One region of the Rahnella sp. Larv3_ips genome, then DNA from elsewhere that is predicted to be linked to it. Evidence: predicted binding sites of a transcription regulator. Region 1 holds the regulator's gene; the other holds the start of a gene.

Region 1 (3,499 bases):
TCGCGAATGCGCTGGGGTTACATCCTTCAATTATCTGGCCAAGCCGCTATTTCGACACCAGGACTTTTCAGATCATTGAACGCCGTTGCCGCACACCCAATGCTGCGCAAGAGTAAATCCGAGGGGAGATAAAAGAAAAAAACCGCCGGGATAAGCCGGCGGTTATCTATAAAGAGACGCAATCAGTGATTAATAAACTGTTCGCCGAGTTCGATATCCTTATGCAGGATCTCCAGCATCGATTCCAGTGACTGCTGTTCAAATGCGCTCAGTTTACCGATGTCCAGCAATTCGGTGATCCCGTTTTTGCCAAGCAAAACAGGCTGTGCGAAAAAGCGAGCATACTCGCCATTGCCTTCGACATACGCACATTCCACAACGTTGCTTTCACCCTGCATAGCTCTCAGTAATGAAAGTCCGAAACGCGCAGCCGCCTGCCCCATCGACAGCGTTGCTGATCCACCACCCGCTTTTGCTTCTACCACTTCAGTACCTGCGTTTTGAATGCGCTTGGTGAGTGAAGTGATTTCACTTTCGCTGAACGCCACACCAGGTACCTGAGAGAGCAGCGGCAGAATAGTGACACCAGAATGTCCACCGATCACCGGCACTTCAATGTCTTCCGGTTGTTTACCTTTTAACTCCGCAACGAAAGTATTAGAACGGATCGCATCCAGCGTTGTGATGCCAAAAAGTTTGTTTTTGTCATAGACGCCGGCTTTTTTCAGCACTTCTGCCGCAATAGCAACCGTCGTGTTGACCGGGTTGGTGATAATGCCAATGCAGGCTTTCGGACAGGTTTTCGCCACTTGCTGAATAAGATTACGAACAATACCCGCGTTAACATTAAACAGATCTGAGCGATCCATCCCTGGTTTTCGCGCCACACCCGCTGAAATCAGGACAATATCTGCGCCTTCCAAAGCAGGTGTGGCATCTTCGCCACAGAAGCCTTTGATTTTCACAGCGGTAGGGATATGACTGAGATCGACAGCAACGCCCGGCGTCACCGGAGCGATATCATATAATGAGAGTTCGGAACCGGAAGGTAGCTGGGTCTTTAGCAGAAGCGCGAGGGCCTGACCGATACCGCCCGCAGCACCGAGAACTGCAACTTTCATCCTATACTCCTTTTTTATCATTAACTTATAAGTGTCGTGGAATTATTTTGGTTGTGACCTTAATCACTTACGCTGTTAAAAACAATCGCTCACCTGCAGAGAATCTGAGGTTGGTCGTTTAGAAAGTAAAAAAATACACCTAAGCGCCCTTATCCGGTCTTTTATGACTTTTATCGGAAAGCTACCCCTTAAAAGTAGCACCGCAAAAGACGTCAGGTTAATAAATGGTTAAATTTGGTTCATTGTGTGAGCTGAATCGAAATCGGTTGAGCCCAACTTCCTGCGGAAGGCTTACTCAAAATTCACAATTTCGGCATATTCATGAAAAACCCACTAACGCGACACCCGTCACATTCCTTGCAGAACGGTGAGTTCTGGATTGTCCATGTCTTGCGTTGTTGCATAAAAATGCAATTATCTGCATAATCAGCCAAACATTGATCAAGAGACCAGGGTGCAAAATGCGTAATCCTGCCAAACAGGAAGATTTAATCAAAGCCTTCAAAGCATTACTGAAGGAAGAGAAATTCAGTTCTCAGGGCGAAATTGTCGTCGCACTCCAGGAGGAGGGCTTCGAAAACATCAACCAGTCCAAAGTCTCACGGATGCTGACCAAGTTCGGTGCGGTGCGTACGCGCAACGCGAAAATGGAAATGGTGTACTGCCTGCCCGCTGAAATCGGTGTGCCAACAACGACCAGTCCGCTGAAGAACCTGGTACTGGACATTGATCACAATGAAGCCATGGTGGTCATCCGCACCAGTCCGGGGGCAGCACAGCTGATCGCCCGCCTGCTTGATTCACTCGGAAAATCAGAGGGTATCCTCGGAACTATCGCGGGTGATGATACGATTTTCATTACACCTGCCCGCAGTTTCAGCGTTAAACAACTGCACGATGCGATCCTGAGTTTGTTCGAACAAGAGTTATAAGCCGCCTCAATAGTACAAGGGTGTAAGCGCCCTTTCTGTGCAGGGGGTCAGAAGAACAGAATTTCTGACCTCAGGCCAGCCTCTTTACCCTTCCTTTATATTGCGCACATTTCAAATGCCGCACAAAAATACCGGTTTTCTACCATGAACGGGTACAAGGCGCATGCCCTCTTCTGTTAACGCCGGTCACAACAGGCTCATTTCCGTCACATAAATATTTCAATGATGTGATTCACACCAAAAATAAGCACAGATAATCAAATTCATTCAATCTATTGATTTTACTAAAAATCAACACCTTTTGAACAATTTATAGACGTTTTTTATTACTTTCCGTTATTAAAAACACCAATAGGACACACATAACCACCCAAATAACTATTAGCAAACTATTAATATTTTGAGTGACTAGATGTATACTCATTTCCGTGGTGTGAGACACCAGTTGTTGGAACACATAATAAAATCGACGAGGTCAAATCATGAACGTTAAAACTACAATCGCAACATTAAGCATTCTCTCTGCTCTGTCATTTGGTGCATTTGCAGCACAACCTGTTAGTCAGGAACAAGCTGCCAATCTGCAGGCGAAAGGGATGATCAGCGTCAGCGGCGTTGCCGGTGCACCTTCTGATATCCGCCAGGCACTGTCTGACAAAGCCGATGCAAAAGGCGCTAAAGCTTTCCGCGTTATTGAAGTGCGTCAGGAAGGTAACTACCACGCAACCGCAGAAATCTACCAGTAAGTTCCGGTAGCCATCGCGAAGGGGCCTGAATAAATCAGGCCCGTGAATAAACAGATTTATCACTGCCCGTTTTACGTTCCCGCACGCTTTAAGCGCCCTGAACTGCAGTTAACAGCCCTGATAAATCTACATTTGAATCGACGTTGCTCTCTCAAATTGCATCAACGTCAGTGAAATCAGGAAATTATCATGAAAATCATCACTACTATCGCCGCTCTTAGTCTGTTGTCTGCTGTGTCTTTCGGTGCGTCTGCTGCGCAACTGATCACGAATCAGCAAGCAGAAAATCTGCAACCTATGGGCATGATCAGCGTGAGCGGAGTGAATGGTGCACCCACCGATATTCGCCAGCAGCTGTCTGACAAGGCTGATGCCAAAGGCGCTAAATCTTATCGTGTGATCGAAGCCCATAATGAAGGCGCTTATCACGCGACAGCAGAAATCTATCAGTAAGATTTTCTGTACGTTACCCAGAACTAAAGCCACTGCTTGAGTATTTATATGAATTAGCGTTACCGGGTTTCAACAGCCACAGATCGTCTCAATAAAACGATGCTGTTGAGGCTGGGAGAGAGCTGACACTGCCACTGCCGTGCTCTCTTGCTAACGATACCCTCGTCGTCCTGTCCGACGACACCCTTTGGCTCCCACGCTTTTTTTGGGAGCTTTTTTTTGTCTGTTGATAAGCCATTGCCCGGAA
Region 2 (3,499 bases), on a different contig from region 1:
AGGATGAACTGCCACGCAGGCCATTTCCCCGATACCTTCATCGTGGAACGGATACAGCGCCGCACAGGCAATGGTCAGGTTATCTCTTTCGATAATCGTGAATTTATCGATCTCCATTTCCAGTTGCTCGCGGGAGCGACGAACCAAAATACCTTGTTGTTCAAGCGGGCGGATAAGCTCGAGGATCCCGCCGATATCGTTGATCGTTGCACGGCGCACCTGCTCCGCACTCTCCATCACAATTTGGGTACCGATACCGTCACGCGAGAACAGTTCCTGAATCAGCGCACCGTCTTCCTGATAGCTGATCAGGTGGCTGCGACGCACACCGCTGCGGCAGGCTTTAACCGCGCCACGCAGGAAACGCACTGTCCCCGAAAGGTAATCGCCGCTGGCTTCCATCTTATCAATGCGTTGCTGCGCATCGTTCGGGAACAACTCAGAAATGATATTCCCTTCCTCATTAATCACGCCCTGCGACGAGCAGAAACCGATCATCTTTTCGGCTTTCAGCTTGATGGCCAGTTGCGTCGCCACTTCTTCAGAAGTCAGGTTAAAACTTTCTCCGGTAACGGATACGGCTACCGGCCCCATCAGCACGATGGCATTGCTGTCGAGCTGGCGGTGAACGGCCTCTTCATCGATGCGACGGATACGGCCACTGTGGCAATAGTCGATACCGTCATCTACGCCCAGGGGTTGCGCGATAATAAAGTTACCGGAAACAACATTGATGTGCGCACCCTGTAGCGGAGTATTATTCAGGCTCATCGACAGGCGGGCGGTGATATCGAGCTGTAACAACCCCGCAGCCTGCTTCACCAGCTCGAGTGTACGGGCATCGGTAACACGGATATTTTTATGATAAATCGGCTCACAGTGATGCTCTGCCAGATTCTCATCGATTTGCGGACGGGCACCATACACCACCACCAGCCGGATACCTAAGCTATGTAACAGCCCGATATCATTGACGATGTTGCTGAAGTTCTCATGTTCAATGGCTTCACCACCGAGCATGACAACGAATGTTTTGCCACGGTGAGCATTTATGTAGGGAACGGAGTGGCGAAATCCCTGGACCAATTCAGTGCTACGTTCCTTCACGGCAAAACCTCATTTGAATTTTTATTCGTAATTTTTGTATTTTTATTCTTTTAGGGCTGTGTGGCAAGTAAGAAATCTCTGTTTTTCTATTAACAACGATTACAAACACTCAACAAATTGATTTATCAAAATAATGTTAAGGAATGACATGCAGGGAAGGATTAGTTAAAATTCCCAAACTGAGTTTTTTATCATCACTTTTGATTTTTGTAACCTGTTTGAGATTGCATGACTGACGATAACCACAACCCCGGAAGACGACGACTTCTTCAGACCGTAGCGGCTTCCTGGATGCTCAGTGTGAGTAAAGTGGGGTTTGCCGCCAGTTCACAGGTTATCGCCGTGCGCATATGGCCTTCCTCGACGTACACCCGCATCACTCTGGAATCCAGCACGCCTCTGAAGTATAAGCAGTTTCTGCTGAGTTCACCTGCGCGTGTGGTTGTGGATATTGAGGGTGTACAACTGAATAGCGTGCTCAAAGGTTTGGGCGAAAAAGTTCAGCAAACCGACCCATACATTCGCCAGGCGCGGGTAGGGCAGTTTGATGCCCAAACGGTGCGCATGGTGCTTGAGCTCAGGCGCCCCATCAATCCCCATGTGTTTACACTCAAACCGGTCGCAGAGTTCCACAATCGTCTGGTGGTTGATTTGTACCCTGAAGAGGGGGCGGTCAGCGCTGAAGATGATCCGCTGCTGGCATTACTGGAAGATTACAACCGCGGTGACGTGGCCAGAACATTGCCGCCGGAAACGGCGAAAGACGGGCAGGCAGGGCACAGCCGCCCTCTGGTCATTATGTTGGATCCCGGTCATGGCGGTGAAGACCCCGGCGCAATCGGCAAGTATAAGACCCGTGAAAAAGACGTTGTCTTACAGATCGCGCGTCGTTTACAAAAACTGATCGCCCGTGAAAAGAACATGAAAGCCTATATGACCCGGAATGAAGACGTGTTTATTCCGCTGAAAGTGCGGGTCGCCAAGGCGCGAAAGTTGCGGGCTGATTTGTTTATTTCCATCCATGCTGATGCTTTTACCAGCCGTGCCGCCAAAGGTTCATCCGTTTTTGCTCTGTCGACCAAGGGCGCTACCAGCTCAGCAGCACGTTTTCTGGCGCAGACTCAGAATGAATCCGATCAGATAGGGGGTGTCAGTAAAAGTGGCGATAAGTATCTCGACCATACGATGTTCGATTTGGTGCAGACCGCGACAATCAACGACAGCCTGAAATTTGGCAAAGAAGTGCTGACACGGATGGGCAAGATTAACCCGCTGCATAAAAACAAAGTGGATCAGGCCGGTTTTGCGGTACTGAAAGCGCCGGATATTCCGTCGATTCTCGTGGAAACCGCGTTTATCAGTAACATCAATGAAGAGAAAAAACTGCGCACCGCGCATTTTCAGCAGCAGGTTGCAGAATCCATACTGGCGGGGATTAAGGCGCATTTCGCCAATGGCTGAGTGCCTGCAATGAATTGGATATTAAGGATAATGTGAGGAAAAATCTCGGGGCTGGTGCGCTGTTAACTCAATTTTCAGATACAAAAAAACACCCGTTAAGGTGCCTGATGTTTACGTCTGACTGATTATTCTAGTAGTTGGTTGCGGGGGCCGGATTTGAACCGACGACCTTCGGGTTATGAGCCCGACGAGCTACCAGGCTGCTCCACCCCGCGTCCGTCACTACTTAATACTGCATTTACTTCTTCACATTATTCGAACTCAGCGTAATAAGCATAAGTCTCGAATTGGTTGCGGGGGCCGGATTTGAACCGACGACCTTCGGGTTATGAGCCCGACGAGCTACCAGGCTGCTCCACCCCGCGTCCGTAGCACTTCTTACTTCTTTACTTCATCGTTCAATTCAATCGGGCATTTTATTGCCTGAGAATCGAATTGGTTGCGGGGGCCGGATTTGAACCGACGACCTTCGGGTTATGAGCCCGACGAGCTACCAGGCTGCTCCACCCCGCGTCCGATGGAGGCGAACTATACTCCCCATGAGATTTCGCGCAACCCTTTATTTGGATTTATTCAAATAAACCACCTGGTTGCTGACTTTTTAGGCATAAATTCCTCTATTGCTCCCCAATTTGGCCGAGGGCACTTTTTTCGGCTATTGCAATTCCTTTCTGATAGGCCGTTTGTTATCGTTTCGCCAGTCAATTCCCATGAAAGTAAGAGAGCGCGGCAATAATGAAAGGACGTTGGAGTAAATTTCTGCTGGGTGGTTTGGTTGTTGCGGTGCTTGCAGGTTGTTCCTCGCGCCCGACCGACCGGGGTCAGCAGTATAAAGACGGGCGGCTGGATAACGCGCTTGAATACGTCAATGAGCCGAATGCGACAGGCAAACCCGTCAATGCCCTGGATTACTCCAATCAGGTCGCCGCGG

What was found. The regulator ArgR, encoded in region 1, controls arginine synthesis, uptake and breakdown. The targets are predictions, from matches to a motif close to ANTGAATAAAAATACANT.
Positions count from the first base shown of each region.
Region 2: argA (amino-acid N-acetyltransferase) is a predicted target of ArgR. The motif match lies at 1,141-1,158, and genes of this name have one in related genera.

Region 1 covers NZ_MJIB01000008.1:184,889-188,387, forward strand. The annotation lists gene ED901_RS14140 (helix-turn-helix transcriptional regulator) at 1-116, shown strand, start outside; gene mdh (malate dehydrogenase) at 183-1,121, opposite strand; gene argR (transcriptional regulator ArgR) at 1,583-2,053, shown strand; gene yhcN (peroxide/acid stress response protein YhcN) at 2,536-2,799, shown strand; gene yhcN (peroxide/acid stress response protein YhcN) at 2,989-3,252, shown strand.
Region 2 covers NZ_MJIB01000021.1:53,767-57,265, reverse strand. The annotation lists gene argA (amino-acid N-acetyltransferase) at 1-1,107, opposite strand, end outside; gene amiC (N-acetylmuramoyl-L-alanine amidase AmiC) at 1,336-2,568, shown strand; tRNA gene ED901_RS19795 (tRNA-Met) at 2,707-2,783, opposite strand; tRNA gene ED901_RS19790 (tRNA-Met) at 2,857-2,933, opposite strand; tRNA gene ED901_RS19785 (tRNA-Met) at 3,005-3,081, opposite strand; gene mltA (murein transglycosylase A) at 3,304-3,499, shown strand, end outside.